Regions from separate parts of the Bacillus kalamii genome, predicted to be linked through region 1. Evidence: a T-box and tRNA genes for the amino acid it is inferred to sense, from the RefSeq annotation. Region 1 holds a T-box; the other holds one or more tRNA genes.

Region 1 (10,916 bases):
GCGCTATCGGATGCAGCAACTGGTTCCGCTTCATTCAATAAAGCTGCCGCTGATTTCATATTCTGGTCAGCGAGTGTACCCAATAACTCGCCCCAATGATTTTTTACAGCCTGCAAATCCTGCTTCGTTGCTTCTTTCAGGACATTTTGAATCCGGCCGGCAGGTGCTTTAAATGACTTCTTAATCTGTTTCTTCGCCTTCGCTTGTTGAGGGGCTGCATTAGCCTGGACCTTAATGCCTTCCATTTTAAGTGCGTTCAACTGATTTTCCAATTCAAGCACTTTATTCTTCAGTTCCATCACAGATGCACTATCTTCAGCCGTTGCTGTTTTAGTGTGGCATAGTTTTACAATTAACACTTCCATAAATACACGAGGGTGGTTCGTCCATTTCATTTCCTGCTGTGTTTGGTTAAGTTGTTCGATAAATTGATAAATCGCGCCGGTCTCTATATCGCCAGCCAACTGTTTGAACGAATCATCAACCAATACACGTTCAAGTACATCACTCATCTGGGGCGAGACCTGGTAAAGAAGCATATCTCTAAAATAAAGGATCAAATCCTCGATCAATCGGACCGGATCCTTACCCAAAGATAACAACTCTTTCAATAAAGCCAGCGCCTTACTTACATCCTTTTCATGAATGGCATTGACCAATGTCCCCAAATACACCTGGGAGGCAGATCCTGTAATGGTCAAGGCATCCTCTACCGTCACACTGTCATTCATACTGAACGAAATAGCTTGGTCCAAAAGGCTAAGGGCATCCCGCATCCCGCCTTCCGCAGCCCGTGCGATGATTTGAAGGGCCTGATCATCACAGGACACGCCTGTATTCTCTACAATACCGCTCATACGTTCTACAATATCCTCAGGACCGATCCTTTTGAAATCGAACCGTTGGCATCTGGAGATAATAGTAAGAGGGATCTTATGCGGTTCTGTTGTTGCCAAAATAAAGATAACATGTTGCGGCGGCTCTTCCAGTGTTTTTAACAATGCATTAAAAGCACCAGTCGATAGCATATGCACCTCGTCTATGATATAGACTTTATACTTAACAGAATTCGGCGCATATTTTACTTTATCGCGGATATCGCGAATTTCATCGACACCATTATTTGATGCAGCATCGATTTCAATGACATCTGAAATAGAACCATCTGTTATTCCTCTACAGGAAGGGCATTCATTGCATGGTTCCTGTACAGGAGAGTGTTCACAATTAACCGCTTTCGCCAATATTTTGGCGACTGAGGTTTTCCCAGTTCCCCTTGGGCCCGAAAAGAGATAAGCGTGGGAGATTTTTTCCTGGACAAGCGCATTTTGAAGCGTTTTTGTCACATGTTTCTGGCCGATCACATCAGAGAATAGCTGTGGTCTCCAAACCCGGTATAATGCTTGATATCCCACCGTACGTCCTCCTTTTGCCTAATCTATTTTATTATACATTAACTAAATTCCATTTTACAAAGGGACATAAGCAATCTATCCCTTTTTTCCCTAAAGAAAAAAGAGGATGCACACCCCTAACAAGTTAAGAGCATACCATCCTCTATTATTTATAAGAATAACTGCCGTACACCTTTCTTCGAATCGCTGCCATAAGCGTTACTTTTGTAGTTAGCTCAGCCCAGGCGACCCTGCGGCACATGAAAGATTCCACTTAATGCTGCTTCCTTCCGGACCTGACATGGTTCATGGATTTCCATTGCGCAGGACCCAAGCGTCAACACCACTTACAAAAGGCAGACCCTACAGCATACGACCCTCTAAAAGGAATTCGGTCTCGCTAGAGCGGATTGCGAGTACAGGGCACCGCTACCTCCCCACCTAGTACGGCAAAATTGATACCTATAATTAGTGCGCCATATACGACGCATTTTCAAGTATACCCATATTTCTAGAAAAAAGCAATGAAAACCGCAACGGAATTATCTTACTCTATCGTCGATTCTTTCCGTCTGCGTCTTTCTTCTTTTTTGCGCGCTCTTAGCGTTCTGAAAAAATCAGTCAAGATTTGACCGCATTCTTCCTCCATGACACCAGGGACTACTTCACACTGATGGTTAAACCGTTCATCTGTCAATAAATTCATGAATGTCCCGGCGCATCCCGCTTTTGGATCAGATGCCCCGTAGACAACTCGTTTAACCCTCGAGAGGATAATAGCGCCCGAGCACATAGGGCACGGTTCCAACGTAACATATAGTGTAGCATCTTCCAGTCTCCACGTACCAAGCTTCTTGCAGGCTTCATCAATAGCCATCAATTCAGCATGCGCAGTTGCACTTTGTTCACTTTCACGCAAATTATGCGCCTGCGCAATAATTTCATCATCAAGAACAAGGACAGCCCCGATTGGGACTTCGTTCTTTTCCCCTGCCTTTGCCGCTTCTCTTAAAGCCGCTTCCATATACAATTTATCTTTAGCTTCCATACATTTGCTCCCTGCCTATAGAAAGAATCGAATTAAATTCAGTGGAATGAAACAGACTAACACCATCATATAGGTTCTACAACCGGATGGGAGTATGTTATGCAAAAATCGGATACAGCCCTTTTAATCATCGATATGATCAATCATTTCAAATTCCGCAACGGAACAGCATGTTACCGCCATACCTTACAGATCACCGATCCCATATTATTAGTAAAAGCCAAGGCCTGCGCTGCCCGCATACCCATCATATACATTAATGACCATTATAATCTATGGCAAGCAGACTTCCAAAAAATTATTTTTATGTGCCGAACAAAAGAAAACAATTCCTATATCAGCATGATTGCCCCACAGCCAAATGACTATTTCCTTATAAAACCGAAGCACTCGGCCTTCTATGGCACTTCATTGAATACAATGCTCCACCAGTTCGGAGTAAAACGATTGATTATTACCGGAATAGCAGGGAACATTTGTGTACTTTTTACAGCAAACGATGCTTATATGCGGGAGTACTCCCTTGTATGTCCGGCAGACTGCATCGCATCTGCCGATGTAGAGGATAATACATATGCCCTTACTATGATGGCCAATGTACTGAAAGCGGATATTAGAAATAGTACCGCAATTATAAATGAATACTTCAATTAATACACATTGAACGTCATTCATCATTCCTAGTAAAAATTGCAACTCATTTTTCTTGCATAATCTGCAACGCGATGAAAGAGTGTGTGTTAAAATAACAGGAGCATTCATCCTTCAAAATTATCAGGAGGCCGTATAGAATAATGATACAAACACCTTTCATAACTGTAGAAGGGCCAATTGGCGTTGGCAAAACTACATTGTCCAAAGCAATCTCCGATCATTTTCAATTTGCCATTCTCAAAGAGATCGTAGATGAGAATCCATTTTTAGGCAAATTCTATGAAAATATCGATGAGTGGAGCTTTCAGACCGAAATGTTCTTTTTATGCAATCGGTATAAACAACTTGAAGACATCGAAACGAAATTCCTCGCTAAACAACAGCCGGTCGTAGCTGATTATCATATATTTAAGAACTTGATTTTCGCTCAACGCAGTCTCAAGCAATCACAATATAATAAGTATTTAAGTGTTTTCGATATCCTGACACAGGACATGCCTGTTCCAAATATGGTCATTTATTTGCACGCCAGCTTGGATACCCTAATGAGCCGGATTCAAAAACGGGGCCGTGAAATCGAAAAAAATATTAGCCCTCTATATATGGAACAGCTACTGAACGATTACCATGTCTTTATGCAGCAATTCATCGCCAAGCATCCGGATGTGACTGTTCTTCAATTCAATGGCGATGATATGGATTTTGTCGAAAATACAAATGATCTGAGCACCATCTTAAACCAAGTTAATCAAGAGCTTCAAAAAGGAGTAAAACTAAAATGAACCTTCGCGCTAAACATAATATCCCTAACGATGCCGTCATTACAATTGCGGGAACAGTCGGGGTCGGCAAATCAACGATTACCAATGCATTAGCTAATGCATTGAACTTCCGGACATCCTTTGAAAAAGTGGATTCCAATCCATATTTGGATAAGTTCTATAACGATTTCTCCCGTTGGAGCTTTCATTTACAAGTTTATTTCCTATCGGAGCGGTTTAAAGAACAAAAACGCATCTTTGAATATGGAGGCGGATTTATCCAGGATCGCTCCATCTACGAAGATACAGGCATTTTTGCCAAAATGCATTATGAAAAAGGCACAATGAGCAAAGTCGATTATGAGAACTACACAAGCCTTTTTGATGCAATGGTGATGACTCCTTACTTCCCGCATCCTGATTTGTTAATTTACCTAGAAGGTTCATTGGATGACGTTCTTTCCCGCATAAAAGAAAGAGGCCGTCCAATGGAACAACAAACACCTATTGAATATTGGGAAGAAATGTACAAGCGTTATGAAGATTGGATTAACCAATTTAACGCATGCCCAGTCCTTCGCTTAAACATCAATGACTACGATTTAATCAATGACGAAACATCTATTGAGCCGATTGTTGAAAGAGTCTCCTATTTCCTGGAGGAAACAAGAAGACTTCGCAGAACAGGCCGGTAAAAAGCAGAAGGCGCTTGCTTTCCCCGACAAACGTAAAAGAGGTTTGGGTTACGATCTCGAGGGGATGGCGCCTACAGCTTTATTCACAGAAAAAGAGCACACAACCTCCCTTTTGCTTGGATGAACAGACAAGAAAAAAGGAGCTGTGTGCTCTTTCGTTTAAATAGAATTACATATGTTTAGGTTTCTTCAACCAATCCAACCAAAAGATATTCCCTTACAAGCATCCCTGATGCAGATGGGAGTATCTTTTTATTTGCACCTGAGATTTCGTGCTGCCTACAGCTTGCAGGGCTTGCAGTAGCAGGTCCGAAATATGTAGTCCTTCAGCTTATATTAGGTGAATGACAAAGCTTTAGAACACTAATTTTTTCACAATAAAAAAATCAATGCTGATATGCATTGATTTCAATGTTTCTATAATCTCCATATTATGCGCTATGGTTATTGATGTAAATGGAGGAGGTAGAGGGATTCGAACCCCCGCGAGCCGTTAAGCCCCTGTCGGTTTTCAAGACCGATCCCTTCAGCCGGACTTGGGTATACCTCCAAAATATGTGTTTCAACTTGTCGTATCAACATTTAATAAGATAACATAATGCATAATCTAGTGTCAAGCCTTCGTAAAAAAAAATTAAATATACAGATTATTTAAGGAAATCATGTTTTAATACGATACCGAAAAACCTGTCCTTTTCAAGAAGCTTCATACGCCTCAGTTTAAACAGAACAGACTGAATGCTCATTACTCAGCCATAAATAAGCACCCCAAAATGAATCTTGGGGTGCTGTGCCATTTTATCGGCTATTTTCGTTTCTTTACTTGATGTATTCTTTTCCGCCCATGTATGGACGCAATACTTCAGGGATTTTGATGGATCCATCTTCTTGTTGGTAGTTTTCAAGGATAGCCGCAACTGTACGTCCGATAGCAAGGCCAGAGCCATTCAATGTATGGACATGTTCCGGTTTTCCTTTTGGATCACGGCGGAAACGGATATTAGCCCGTCTTGCTTGGAAGTCTTCAAAATTACTGCAAGAAGAGATTTCTCGGTAAACACCGTAGCTTGGAAGCCATACCTCAATATCGTACTTCTTCGCTGCAGTGAAGCCAAGATCAGCCGTACACATGCTAAGTACTTGGTAAGGTAATTCAAGCAATTGCAGAACCTTCTCAGCGTGTCCTGTCAGCTTTTCTAATTCTTGATATGAGTCTTCGGGTTTTACAAAGCGAACTAGTTCAACTTTATTGAATTGATGTTGGCGAATCAAGCCTCTTGTATCGCGGCCGGCAGATCCTGCCTCAGAGCGGAAACAAGCACTGTAAGCTGCATACCCGATCGGCAATTGCTCACCGGCAAGAATTTCATCACGGTGCATATTTGTCACAGGCACTTCTGCTGTAGGAATCAGGAAGTAATCTTCGCTTTCGATCAAGAAGGCATCTTCTTCAAACTTCGGTAACTGTCCTGTTCCTGTCATACTCGTGCGGTTGACCATATATGGAGGTAGAATTTCTGTGTAGCCATGTTCCTCAACATGAAGGTCAAGCATGAAAGAAATAAGGGCACGCTCCAAACGGGCTCCCAATCCTTTATAGAATACAAAACGGCTTCCGGTTACTTTGGCTGCCCGTTCAAAATCCAAAATACCCAGCTCATCTGCTAGCTCCCAATGCGGTTTCGGCTCAAAGCTGTACTGCGGTAATTTACCCCAAGTACGGGCAACAATATTGTCATCTTCGCTGTCGCCGACAGGAACACTTTCATGGGGAATATTCGGGATAGATAATAATAAGCGCTCAAGTTGTGCTTCTACATCGCGAAGCTCATCATCCAACACTTTAATCTGGTCTCCGACCTCTCTCATTTCAGTAATTACCTCTGTCGCATCTTGTTTTTCTCTTTTCATGACTGCAATTTGTTGAGATACTTCATTTCTGCGGCTTTTTAACTTTTCCGTTTCGCTGATCAATTCACGGCGGCGGCTATCCAGCTGTTCGAATTTGCCCAAATCCGTCAAATCTTCACCACGGTGTTTTAACTTTGCTTTAACTTCTTCAAAATTAGCACGTAAATATTTTAAATCCAACATGCTTACTTCCTCCTTTTCCATTCTGTTCTTCTAGGTGAATACAAAAAAACCCTCATCCCAAAGAAGGGACGAGAGTTACCCGCGTTGCCACCCTAGTTAAAAGCAGATTAATGCTTTTCACCTTAAAAAGAATAACGGTTTTTAAAACCGAAAGCACTTACTGTTCCACGAATGGAAGTTCGGCACTTTGCTCAAGGATGGATTCACAAGGCATTATTGCCGATTTCCACCAACCACCGGCTCTCTTTGAAACAATAACCTATGCTACTAATTCCTATCATCGCTTTTAGAATAATTAATTTTGTATTCAATTTACTATAAAGTTAACCTATGTGCAACCTATTTATACATTTTTCCACTTCATTCGATAAATTGACGTAAATTAAAGAGTAAAAAAAGGACGCTCCTCCAACAACGGGGAACGCCCTCTGCTTATTTTAGAACCAGCCTTTTACCATAGATGAAACACTGTCCCAAACATCCCCAAAGAAGCCACCGACAGCTTTCATTGAAAGGACAAACCAATTTGATTTTTCTACATCTTCAGCAGCTACAAGGTCGACTTGAACCTGTTTCGCTCCCTCTTTTGTCAAGAAACCGTACGGGTCATTCTTGGATTGGACTGTAACGTAGCCAAGCTTTTCGCCTTTTTTAATTGGAGCAACAAGCTTTCCGTCTTTGTTCAATTTCTTTTTGTCGATCACTACGACCGGCTTATACTCTTTAGCCGTTCCTTTTTGGATGACTAAATCAACTGGTTTCTTAGTGGTCAAAGCAACATGCTTTTCTTTTCCTTTTTCCACTTCTATCTCTTTGCCCTTTGGCTTATAGCCAGCCTTTAAAACTTCTTCTTTTCCAAAATTAGCAAAAGCGTAATCTAAGACCTTTCGTGTATCTGTGAATCGTTCGTTCTTTGAAGGTGATTTCATTACAACAGATATGAAACGCTGTCCATTTCTTTCGGCAGTTGCTGTAAAGCAATAGCCTGCAAAGTCAGTGGAACCAGTCTTTAATCCGTCCACACCTTCGTACTGGAAGATCAAACCAGGCAACATCCAGTTGAAGTTCGGGTATTCTTTGCCATCTTTAAATTTTAATTTAGATTGCTTAGAGAAGTTAAGCACATCAGGATAATCGTTGATCAAGTGGTAAGCCAATGTAGCGATGTCGCGTGCACTCATGACATTTTCATCATTTGGGCCGCCAGCAGCGATATTGCCGCCCAAGTCGCTATTATTCAAGCCGCTTGAATTCACAAACTTATATTTCGTCATACCTAACTCTTTTGCTTTTTTATTCATTAGCTCTACGAAATTCTTTTCAGATCCGGCAATTTTTTCAGCCAAGGCTACAGTAGCTGCATTAGCCGAGAAGATAGCCATTGCTTCGTATAACTCTTTAACGGTGTAATCTTCGCCCTGTGTAAGACCGATATTTGAAAGTCCATTACCTTTAGAAAGGTTATGTACATATTCATTAATATTAATTTTATCGTCCCATGAAATCTTACCTTCTTTAATCGATTCCATAACGATATATTCAGACATCATTTTAGACATGCTGGCAACGCCTAAAACTTTATCAGCATTTTTTTCATAAAGGATTTTACCTGTTTTGGCATCCAATAGCATGGCTGCTTCTGCTTTAAGGCTTAATGGGTCACTTGTTGCCGCTTTAGCAGGGGCAGCTCCAGTGAACTGAGAGAATACAAATGCAATCAGTAATGTTAATACTACAGTAATCTTGCTGAAACTTTTCAACTTCTAATACCTCCGCTTTTCATACTTATACATATTTTTTTGGTTATATATGTTGATTATTTACTTTTTTAAACATGCTTTGTTTAGTTTAGCACAAAAAAAACAAAAAAAATAGACAGATCGATATTGCTCTGTCTATTCTTTCACCGACTATTTGCTTATTGGCTTACTTAACTAATTGAGTAATTAGGAGCTTCTTTTGTGATTTGTACATCATGTGGATGGCTCTCACGCAAACCAGCACCAGTCATACGGACAAATTGGGCCTTTTCTCTTAATTCTTCTAAATTAGCTGTACCGCAATAACCCATTCCTGCACGTATGCCGCCAACTAATTGGAATAAAGTATCCGAAAGAGGTCCTTTATAAGGCAAACGCCCCTCTATGCCCTCAGGAACGAACTTCTTGCTGTCTTCTTGGAAGTAACGGTCTTTCGAACCTTTTTCCATGGCAGCTTCCGATCCCATCCCTCTATAAACTTTAAATCTTCTTCCTTGATAGATTTCTGTTTCTCCAGGACTTTCTGTCACACCAGCTAATAGGCTTCCAAGCATAACAACATGGCCGCCTGCAGCAAGGGCCTTAACCACGTCACCTGAATATTTGATTCCGCCATCGGCAATGATTGCTTTACCAAGTTTGCGCGCTTCTGTAGCACAATCATAAATAGCTGTAATCTGTGGAACACCTACACCTGCCACAACACGTGTTGTACAGATACTTCCTGGTCCGATGCCGACCTTAACTATATCTACCCCTGCCTCTATAAGAGCACGTGTCGCTTCTGCAGTAGCTACATTTCCAGCGATAATGTTCAATTCAGGGTAAGCATCGCGAATCTCGCGGACAACGTCCAAAACACCTGCTGAATGGCCGTGTGCCGTATCAATGACAATTACATCTACATGTGCTTTCACAAGCATTTGTACACGTTTCATAGTATCTTTTGTAATTCCTACTGCTGCTCCAACCAATAAGCGTCCTTGGCTGTCTTTTGCTGAATTAGGGAATTCAACTACTTTTTCAATATCTTTAATGGTAATTAGGCCTTTTAATACTCCATTATCATCCAACAAAGGCAATTTTTCGATTTTGTAGGTCTGAAGAATCTTTTCAGCCTGTTCCAACGTCGTTCCAACAGGAGCAGTGACTAATTCTTCTTTTGTCATTACCTCGGAAATACGAAGTGAATAGTCGCTTATAAAACGTAGATCACGGTTCGTGATGATTCCTACCAACTGTTGCTCATTCAAATTATTGACGATAGGCACACCAGATATCTTGTATTTGCCCATTAAGTGCTCTGCATCAAAAACTTGATGTTCCGGAGTCAAGAAGAACGGATCCGTAATTACGCCGCTTTCAGACCGTTTTACTTTATCAACCTGTTCCGCTTGCTGTTCAATCGACATGTTCTTATGAATAATTCCCAATCCACCTTGGCGCGCCATGGCAATTGCCATATCGGCTTCAGTGACTGTGTCCATTCCAGCACTAATAATGGGAATATTTAATTTCAACGTTTCCGTAAGGTTGACCGAAAGATTTACTTCCTTTGGCAGAACCTCTGATTTTGCAGGTATCAACAATACATCATCAAACGTTAATCCTTCTTTAGCAAACTTATTTTCCCACATTTTTTTGCCCTCCCGATTGAAAATATTATTAGTAGGTTATCAATTGGGTAAAATACTGTCAAGGAAAGTACTAGAAGTTTGATTTTTCAAAATTTTTAAAGGGAGTATTTATGATGATGCATCTGAATGATTCTTGGGACCTTTTTCAGTTATTTAAAGCGCATTCACATACACAGCTTTTTTTATCTCGTACATACCAACAAAACAGGATTGAAGAATATCACACGTACAGTTATCAAAACAGTCCAGCTTTTATCTACCACATTGAAAGTGCTGAACTTTTTTATAAACAAGCTTCTCATTCTCCTAGCATGCTTAAGCCGATATTACTATTTTATGGGTTGGTACAACTCATAAAGGCGGCTATTTTAACTCAGGATCCTCTTTATCCAAGTTCGACTACTTTATTAGCGCATGGAGTCACTACAAGAAAGCTTAAGAAACAACACTATTCTTTTTTGCGTGATGAAGTCAAAATTCAGCAGAAAGGGTTATTTGGCTATATGAGTGAGATAATGTTTCATATGAAACATTTGGAAAAAGATAAATTTATGATGGGCAGCCTTCTAGGTGAAATTCCAGAAATGGCGGGTAGCCTAGAATTTTTCGGGTTAGAAAAAGGGTTCACCTTGAATAAAATGTCGGACTGTCAATATCGCTGTAATCATCGTGTACTGGATACTTTCCATATGACTGCTGAGCGGTTCCAGGAATTCTTATCAACTAATTATCCTTTTTCTATAAAAGTCAAGGAGACCGGAAAAGATAAGATAGAGTTATTTTTTTCTGCACCTTTTGATCCGAATACTTGCAGTTGCCTAAAATATAATCTCCCTTCAAATACTTGCTATATATCGCGAAAAAATGATTTTC
Region 2 (9,457 bases), 310 kb from region 1:
GCGCCTCAGCGTCAGTTACAGACCAGAAAGCCGCCTTCGCCACTGGTGTTCCTCCAAATATCTACGCATTTCACCGCTACACTTGGAATTCCGCTTTCCTCTTCTGTACTCAAGTCCCCCAGTTTCCAATGACCCTCCACGGTTGAGCCGTGGGCTTTCACATCAGACTTAAAGGACCGCCTGCGCGCGCTTTACGCCCAATAATTCCGGACAACGCTTGCCACCTACGTATTACCGCGGCTGCTGGCACGTAGTTAGCCGTGGCTTTCTGGTTAGGTACCGTCAAGGTACCAGCAGTTACTCTGGTACTTGTTCTTCCCTAACAACAGAACTTTACGACCCGAAGGCCTTCTTCGTTCACGCGGCGTTGCTCCGTCAGACTTTCGTCCATTGCGGAAGATTCCCTACTGCTGCCTCCCGTAGGAGTCTGGGCCGTGTCTCAGTCCCAGTGTGGCCGATCACCCTCTCAGGTCGGCTATGCATCGTTGCCTTGGTAAGCCGTTACCTTACCAACTAGCTAATGCACCGCGGGCCCATCTATAAGTGATAGCCGAAACCATCTTTCCCTCTTCCTCCATGTGGAGGAAGAAACTATCCGGTATTAGCCCCGGTTTCCCGGAGTTATCCCAGTCTTATAGGCAGGTTGCCCACGTGTTACTCACCCGTCCGCCGCTGACTTCCGGGAGCAAGCTCCCTTCTGTCCGCTCGACTTGCATGTATTAGGCACGCCGCCAGCGTTCGTCCTGAGCCAGGATCAAACTCTCCAATAAGTGTTTGACTTGCTCATAAGATAAAACTTGTTTGTTCCAACTCTGTTGGAACTTCGTTTAGAATTAACGTTGACGTGTTGTCTTGTTTAGTTTTCAAAGAACATTTTTTTGGAGCGGGTGAAGGGAATCGAACCCTCATCATCAGCTTGGAAGGCTGAGGTTTTACCACTAAACTACACCCGCATAATAGGTATTTTAAAATAATATGGCGCGCCCGAAAGGAGTCGAACCCATAACCTTCTGATCCGTAGTCAGACGCTCTATCCAATTGAGCTACGGGCGCATATTCATAAGATGTCGTTGGTGCGGCCGAGAGGACTTGAACCTCCACGGGGTTTCCCCCACTAGGCCCTCAACCTAGCGCGTCTGCCGTTCCGCCACGACCGCGAAGTTGTTAGCAACATCATTTATTATATCACTATAACTCGATGTTTGCAACAGTTTTTTTAAAAAAAAGTTTTCTTTTTTTAAAAGTGCGGGTGAAGGGACTTGAACCCCCACGCCGTAAGGCGCCAGATCCTAAGTCTGGTGCGTCTGCCAATTCCGCCACACCCGCATATAATGGTGAGCCATGAAGGATTCGAACCTTCGACCCTCTGATTAAAAGTCAGATGCTCTACCAACTGAGCTAATGGCTCATCAATGGCTGGGCTAGAAGGATTCGAACCTTCGCATGACGGAATCAAAATCCGTTGCCTTACCGCTTGGCTATAGCCCAATGATGTCTGTTGTTATTTCTAAATAGTTTCTTTACGTTATTTCTAACTTGACCTATCAGAAGCAACCCACTTATCATATCACATTCCGATTTTAGAATGCAAGCTTTTTTTAATTTTTATCAGATAAATAATGGGAAGCAAATTGAATGCCTCCCTATTATCATTCATGACCCGTACGGGATTCGAACCCGTGTTACCGCCGTGAAAGGGCGGTGTCTTAACCGCTTGACCAACGGGCCCTGTTCTATATAGGTAACTTCATTATGGTTATTTTGATATTATGGCGGAGAAGGAGGGATTTGAACCCTCGCGCCGCTTACGCGACCTACACCCTTAGCAGGGGCGCCTCTTCAGCCTCTTGAGTACTTCCCCACAACATAAAAATGGCTCCGCAGGTAGGATTCGAACCTACGACCGCTCGGTTAACAGCCGAGTGCTCTACCACTGAGCTACTGCGGAATAGTATTTAACAGGATTAGCAAGCAACTTGTTATCCTATCGACTATTTAGATTATAAAGATGTTGATTCAACCTGTCAAGAGTCCATCCGTTATTTTTGATTAAAATCTATTTATTTGCCTGATCGGACCTTTTTCAGCTTTCCTCTGCATTTCCCGCAAGCATATCTTTTTAGATCAACATTCCGTTTACGGACATACAACGTATGGCAAATTGAACACTCATAATAATAAAGTGTTTGTATCTTTCTCTTGTTATTCTCAGGAAGAACGGAGCAAAACCGGGGCGCATCCACTTTTTGCAGAAGTATTCTAAAATCCTTGTCTCTATGCTTATAGCCCTTTCCTTCAATATGCAAATGATAATGGCATAATTCGTGCTTAATAATCCCAACCAACTCGTTTTCCCCGAATTGGTCATAATAACGGGGATTAATCTCTATATGGTGGCTATGCAGCATATATCTGCCTCCAGTCGTACGCAGCCGTTTATTAAAATAGGCCTTGTGCATAAATGGTTTATCGAAATCGCGAAGCGAAAGTTCCTCCGTTAATTTCTGCAATTGATCATCATTCAACGTTTTCCCCGCCCTTCTATATGAAACGTGACAAACCATTATAGCATACAATGAATCACACTTTTATAAGAAGGGGGATTCACAGAAATGCCAATATGGTTAGAAAAACAAATCAGAAAAGCCTTTTTCGAAAAGAACGCACAACAGGTTCAAGTCCTCAATCAATGCTGGTATTTTTACCGCAAGACAAACAAGGATGAACTGCAAGGCTGAAAACAAAAGGGCACTGCCCTTTCTCTGGCGCAGTACCCTACTAATTTTACCCTTCCGGCTGAAGCATCGTTAAAGATACACGTTGTTTCTTGCTGTCAACCTGCTCAACCCAAACAGTCACTATATCTCCGACAGACACAATATCCAGAGGATGCTTGACGTATGATTTGCTCATCTTCGATATGTGGACCAGGCCATCCTGCTTGACTCCAATATCGATGAATGCCCCAAAATCAACTACATTGCGGACTGTCCCCTGGAGTTCCATGCCTGGGGATAAATCCTCCATTTTCAGGACATCTTTTTTCAATAACGGCTTGGCCATCTCATCTCTCGGATCTCTTCCAGGCTTCATTAATGTATCTACCATATCCTTTAGCGTCACCTGGCCAATCCCCAGCTCCTCGGACATTTCTTTTATGTCCATTTCCTTCAATGACTGGCGAAGAGCCGTTGAGCCGATATCCTTTGTAGAAAATCCGAGGTTAGCAAGCAATCGAATAGCCACTTCATAATTTTCAGGATGGATGGCAGTCGAATCAAGAGGTTCCTTGCCATTCGGAATTCTGAGGAAACCTATACATTGTTCATAGGTCTTTGCCCCAAGCCGCGGAATTTTCTTCAACTGCTTTCTTGATGAGAATGCACCTTCCTCTTCTCTTTTCTTCACAATATTGGAAGCTACGCTTTTGGAAAGCCCAGCCACATATTGCAGTAGAGAGGAAGAAGCTGTATTTACATTGACTCCAACTTGGTTGACGGCTGTTTCCACAACAAAAGCCAAAGAATCATTTAACTTCCTTTGAGATACATCATGCTGATATTGGCCCACACCGACTGATTTCGGGTCAATTTTCACCAATTCTGCCAATGGGTCCTGCAAACGGCGGGCAATGGACACTGCACTTCTCTCTTCTACGTGAAGATCCGGAAATTCCTCACGGGCCAAATCGGAAGCCGAATAAACAGATGCTCCTGCTTCATTAACAATTATATAGTAGATTGTATTATCCAATTCTTTCAGTATATCCGCTACAAATTGTTCCGTCTCTCTTGAGGCTGTGCCATTTCCGATTGCAATGACTTCAATCGAATAACGCTTAATGATTTCTTTTATTGTAGCGGATGCCGCCTCACGTTTTGCAGCTGGCGGATGAGGGTAGATGACCGCTACCTGCTCCATCTTCCCAGTTTGGTCGACCACCGCGAGCTTGCATCCCGTCCGGTAAGCCGGATCGACGCCGAGAACCATTTTTCCTTTTAAAGGCGGCTGCAGCAGTAAATTCCGGAGATTTTCAGAAAAGATATGAATTGCCTGGTCTTCAGCTTTATCTGTCAATTCATTACGGATATCCCTTTCGATAGAAGGGTGGATTAATCTCTTATAAGCATCCTCTATTGCCTCCTTAACGATTTCTTCAACAATTGAACCGGTATATGGAATCATCTTTCTTTGTATGTATGAGTATATACGCTCCGGGTCTATTTTAACCGATATCCTTAACACTTCTTCTTTTTCCCCGCGATTCAAGGCCAATACACGATGGGGAACAATTTTATTGACAGGCTCCTCGTATTCATAATAATTCTCATACACTTGCTTTTCATCCTTGCTTTCATCCTTCACCACAGACTGGATTCTCCCTTGATTAAAGGTTGCCTGCCTAATCCACTGGCGTAAAGACGGTTCGTCCGATACCATTTCAGCAATAATATCCTTGGCGCCAGAAATCGCCTCTTCAACAGATTGGACCCCCTGCTCCTCCTTTATATACGCTGCTGCTTCTTCATCTATAGAACCGGATTTAGGAAATGTAAGCATCCACTGCGCTAGCGGTTCTAATCCTTTCTCCTTCGCCACTGTCGCTTTTGTTCTTCTTTTTTGTTTATATGGGCGATATAAGTCTTCAAGTAGCTGTAATTTTTCAGCAGAGGCAATTTGCCCCTTGAGCTCTTCAGTCAATTTGCCTTGTTCTTCAATTGACCGGAGGATTTCTTCTTTCCGCTTTTGAAGATTCTCTAAATAGTGCCACCGATTCATAACATCCCGGATCTGCACCTCATCCATGCTGCCTGTCATTTCTTTTCGATATCGGGCAATAAAAGGGACTGTATTTCCCTCTTCCAATAGTGTTATAACTTGTTGGACTTGCCTTTGGCTCAGCTTCAATTCTCCGGCGATGGCTTTACTTACATCCAACGGTTTTATATGAATGGTTTCCACAATTGTTCCTCCCATTATTTCGTCTTCCCTTCATTTTACCAAATAACTTGCACCACTTCTAATCGGCCAAAAATAGTAAAAACCTGCTTCAATTATTGAAGCAGGCTCCCCACTATAAACGTTACATCATCCGCATGGGCGGCATTTTCATGCCAAATGACTTCCGACAGGAGATCAATCGATGTCGTTTTACTGATATTCGATTTAATTTCTTTCAGCTCCATGCCATCTGAAAAGATAAAGAAACGCGAAGATGGTTCATACTTAAAACGCTGGCCCTTAAACTTTCTTATCTTTCCGGATAGAAAACCTGAAATCGGCAACGGGTAGATAACCTTCTCCTCTGAAGGTTTATACATGAAAAAGCGTATATTTCCGACAGATATGAAATGGACTTCTTTCGTTTCAAAGAAGAACTTCACTATAGCTACCGCGGCTCCTCTTTTGCTGACCAGCGCAGAATTGCACTTATCGATCAACTCTTCGAGAGGCAAATCATGATATTGGGCAACTATATTTGTTACAGCGCTGGACGATTCATATGCGTACTCTCCGCTGCCCAGGCCATCGGCAAGCACACATATGAAATAGGATTCAGTAGTGGCGAAATAGTATGAATCCCCGCAATAGTTTGCATTATCTTTCGCTACCTGTCTAACATTCACTTCAACTTTTTCATTTTTTATAAGGTCATTGATCATCTAACAAACTCCGAGCTGCCTTCAGCATGGATTGCTTCACGGAGTTTTTTAATCGCTCTTCTCTGCAAACGGGACACATGCATTTGTGAAATGCCAAGTTTTTCTCCAGCTTCCTTTTGGCTAAGGTTATCCAAGTATGTATATTGGATGATCATTTTCTCCCGCTCCGAAAGTACATGCAGCACCTTTTCCAAAACCATCCGCTGGTTTACTTTTTCATAACCTTCCTCCACATTGCCGAATATATCAAGCAAGGTTACAGTACCGCCATCAGAGTCCGCTTCTATAGTATGGTCAATCGACAGCGCCTGATAGCTTTTACCCATTTCCATCGCTTCCAATACTTCCTCATCGGAAACCTCTAGATAATCCGCAATTTCTTCCACGCGCGGTGAACGATGCAAATCTGTTGTCAGGGCTTCAACCGCCACTTTGATTTTCGGCCCCAGCTCCTTAATGCGGCGAGGGACATGGACACTCCACGTCTTGTCCCTCAAGAACCGTTTGATCTCTCCGATGATAGTCGGCACGGCAAAGGCTTCGAAACTTTTGCCGAACGTTTCATCATAGCGGCGAATCGCTCCAAGCAGACCGATCATTCCCACTTGATAAATATCCTCTTGGAAGGAACGTCCTTTTGCATATTTCCTGGATATAGTCTCTACCAATCCTTTGTAATGCATAACAAGATTATTTTGCGCCTCATCGTCCTGATTGAGTTGATATGCTCTAATCCAGGCGTTTACTTGTTCTCTTGTTTCTTGATTAGGTTGAGATTGTCTTTGCATCACTCTCCACCTGCTCTCCTTGAACAAACTTAGTCATAAAGACCGTTACACCTTGATACTGATGTATTTTCACTTTGTCCATTAGTGTTTCAATCAGATACAGCCCTAGCCCTCCTTCTCTAAGGAACTCCACCTGCACCTCTTTTTCATAAGGTCCCAATCCTTGTCTCACTTCATCAAAATCGCAGCTTTGGCCGCTGTCTGCAACCATAAGCTCCAAACGGTCCTGATAAAGGCCGAAACCAATTGTCACCTCGCCGTCTTCCTCTTCTTTATAGGCGTGTTGGACAGCATTTGTGCAGGCTTCACTAGTAGCTATTTTCAGATCCTCAATATCATCATAGGAAAAACCCATACGGCTTGCTACTCCAGAAATAGTCAAGCGAACAACACCAATGTACTCAGGCTTTGCCGGGATCTTCATTTCAATGTAATCATAGCCTTTTTTCATCACAATCCACCCTTTGTATCGCTTGTAATATGAATAATATCCGCCAGACCAGTAATATCAAATAAACGCTTCAATCGATCAGACATCCCTACAATTTTAAAATCGCCATTATGCGCACGGACATTTTTAAATAAACCAACAAACACACCCAAACCGGTGCTATCCATATATCCGACACCGGATAAATCAACCGTTATGTTAACTTCTTCCTGTTCCGCCAAGGGATAAAGGGCTTCACGGAGTTCAGGGGCTGTATATGCATCAATTTCACCTTGTACTGTTACATTAATCATAGAATCTACTTGTTTCACATCAATCTTAATATTCATACGGCACTTCCCACCTTGTATAGTCCTAACTAGATTTAGTTATGCGTTATATACCCACTTAATATGGAAACAAAACAATTTTAAGAAGCTCTTTTTAAAATGATCATAGTGAAATCATCGCGCAGTTGGAAATGCTGCAGTTTTTCCAAGTGTTTATAGACATTCATCACAATTTCCTGAGGATGGAGATCTATGTATTTTTTTATTTCATCCACTAATGTTTCTCTCTCAATAAATCCTTCATCCGTACGGCATTCTGTCACACCATCCGACATCAATATAATCATGTCTCCTATTTCTACCTGTCTTTCGAATTGCTGATAATTGGTATCCTTGTTAACCCCCAACAACAGCCCCTTGGCATAAAGGTCTTCGAATTGTCCGGTGGAAGCATTATAATACATCGGAATTTCGTGTCCTGCCGAAGCATAAGAAAAAACGGATGTAGAGGGATTATACAAACCATAAAACATCGTTATGAACATGCTAGGATCCACATTTTGCTCAACAACCCTGTTCAACGACTTCAATACATGGCTTGGTTCATGTCGTTGATCCGGTATGCTGTCCATCGCATATTTGATCATAGACATGCATAAAGCAGCAGGGATCCCTTTGCCGATGACGTCCGCAATCCCTACACCAACACATTGCTTTTCATCCTGGATAAAATGATAATAATCTCCGTTCATCCGTTTCGCAGGCACCGAAACGGCCCCAATTTCCAATTGAGGCAATACCGGTATTTTTGTTTCCAAAAGGGTATTCTGCACGTTGGCGGCAATCTCCATTTCGGACTTAAGCTCTTGTTGGAAATGACGTAAACTTTGATTTTCCCTATAAGCCAATCCATACCCCATCATGACTTCCAGAAGAAAATCAAGAGAATCCAGCACACCTGATTGAATATCCGGAAATAAATCAAGCAGCACACTTTTATGCCAACTGATAATTTCTTCAGGCGCTATATCATGTTCAATTGTTTTTCTGCTCAACTGCTGCCCCTTGTAAAGAACCTCTTCGCTCTGTTCCTTTACATAAGCAGTCAGCGTATCCCGATAAATCTCTTCTATATTTTCACTCTTAAGCATTTAACTTCCCCCTAACGGAGCCATTTCGTTGCGCGAATATCAGTGCCTTTTCCCGGAATGGAATCTATCTCAAATGTATCCATCAGGCGTTTGACACCAGGCATCCCTGCTCCAAGGCCGCCGGAAGTAGTATAGCCATCCTCCATAACCCGTCTAATATCCGGTATACCGGGCCCTTGGTCTATCGCTTGGATCACTATTCCAATTTTTCCTGCTTCATTTATTTTTTCAATGAATATTTTTCCTGTACCTGCATATAAATAAATATTTCGGGCAAGTTCACTGATGGCTGTGGTAATTCTCGCTTGGTCGACAGTACCGAAGCCTACTTCTTTCGCCACGTTTCTGCCTAATTGCCGCGCAGCCACTATGTCCCATTCATTGACTATTTTTACAAAGGGTTGATGCATACTCAATCCCCCAGTTCCTGTTGCAATTTCTCTAAACCTTTTTCTAAATCTAGAGCTGTGTAAACGTCGTTCAAAGTAATGCCAAGTTCGATCAAAGTGATAGCAACAGCAGGCTGAATACCTGTAATGACTACCTTAGCCCCCATCAGTTTAGACATGCTCACTACATCGCCCAACACTTTGGCAATGAAGGAATCTATAAAATCAATGGATGTGATGTCAATAACAACACCGTTTGAGCCTGTTTCGTGGATTTTCCGCAGCAAATCCTCCTGAAATTCAAGAGCAGTTGCATCATCCAGTTCCCATTGTATAGATACCAACAGGCAATTATACAATTTTAATATAGGTATTCTCATACAACTTCCTCCGCCTCTACCTCAACAATTTTTCTATTAGTCAGTTTCAAAGCAGCCTCTATGCCGCGCTTCAATGAATTTTTGGTGATGACTTCATTTAAATTGATTCCTAAATTAACAATCGTCTGGGCAATTTCAGGCCTGATTCCGCAAAGCATGCAGGTAGCGCCTACTAAGCGAACGGCTTCGGCAGCTTGAATGATATGGTGAGCAACCATCGTATCAACAAGCGGCACGCCGGTAATATCAATCAACACAACCTCAGAGCGGTGCTTTACAGCTCCATTGAGAAGATTCTCCATGATTTGCTTCGCTCTTTCCGTATCAATTGTGCCCACCAGCGGCATAACCGTAATTCCTTCATGG

What was found. A T-box is a leader RNA that pairs with one kind of tRNA and senses whether it is charged. The one in region 1 lies ahead of serS (serine--tRNA ligase), so its partner is inferred to be a tRNA-Ser.
Region 2: it encodes a tRNA-Ser, which carries the amino acid that the T-box ahead of serS (serine--tRNA ligase) is inferred to sense. The anticodon was not compared.

Annotation. Positions count from the first base shown of each region.
Region 1 is NZ_JBDFMI010000006.1:590,791-601,706, reverse strand. Features, by position in the region: gene dnaX (DNA polymerase III subunit gamma/tau) at 1-1,415, opposite strand, end outside; RNA gene ffs (signal recognition particle sRNA large type) at 1,580-1,844, opposite strand; gene tadA (tRNA adenosine(34) deaminase TadA) at 1,942-2,442, opposite strand; gene ABC357_RS20665 (cysteine hydrolase family protein) at 2,542-3,096, shown strand; gene ABC357_RS20660 (deoxynucleoside kinase) at 3,237-3,878, shown strand; gene ABC357_RS20655 (deoxynucleoside kinase) at 3,875-4,552, shown strand; tRNA gene ABC357_RS20650 (tRNA-Ser) at 5,010-5,102, opposite strand; gene serS (serine--tRNA ligase) at 5,372-6,646, opposite strand; T-box leader at 6,708-6,936, opposite strand; gene ABC357_RS20640 (serine hydrolase) at 7,084-8,406, opposite strand; gene guaB (IMP dehydrogenase) at 8,577-10,043, opposite strand; gene ABC357_RS20630 (YaaC family protein) at 10,154-10,916, shown strand, end outside.
Region 2 is NZ_JBDFMI010000006.1:899,774-909,230, reverse strand. Features, by position in the region: rRNA gene ABC357_RS22395 (16S ribosomal RNA) at 1-770, opposite strand, end outside; tRNA gene ABC357_RS22390 (tRNA-Gly) at 880-953, opposite strand; tRNA gene ABC357_RS22385 (tRNA-Arg) at 977-1,053, opposite strand; tRNA gene ABC357_RS22380 (tRNA-Leu) at 1,072-1,157, opposite strand; tRNA gene ABC357_RS22375 (tRNA-Leu) at 1,245-1,326, opposite strand; tRNA gene ABC357_RS22370 (tRNA-Lys) at 1,333-1,408, opposite strand; tRNA gene ABC357_RS22365 (tRNA-Gln) at 1,414-1,488, opposite strand; tRNA gene ABC357_RS22360 (tRNA-Glu) at 1,657-1,728, opposite strand; tRNA gene ABC357_RS22355 (tRNA-Ser) at 1,771-1,861, opposite strand; tRNA gene ABC357_RS22350 (tRNA-Asn) at 1,874-1,948, opposite strand; gene ABC357_RS22345 (SprT family protein) at 2,061-2,525, opposite strand; gene cmpA (cortex morphogenetic protein CmpA) at 2,613-2,738, shown strand; gene ABC357_RS22335 (Tex family protein) at 2,785-4,977, opposite strand; gene ABC357_RS22330 (PP2C family serine/threonine-protein phosphatase) at 5,055-5,663, opposite strand; gene sigB (RNA polymerase sigma factor SigB) at 5,660-6,451, opposite strand; gene rsbW (anti-sigma B factor RsbW) at 6,429-6,902, opposite strand; gene ABC357_RS22315 (anti-sigma factor antagonist) at 6,902-7,231, opposite strand; gene ABC357_RS22310 (PP2C family protein-serine/threonine phosphatase) at 7,312-8,322, opposite strand; gene ABC357_RS22305 (anti-sigma regulatory factor) at 8,334-8,732, opposite strand; gene ABC357_RS22300 (STAS domain-containing protein) at 8,735-9,091, opposite strand; gene ABC357_RS22295 (RsbT co-antagonist protein RsbRA) at 9,088-9,457, opposite strand, start outside.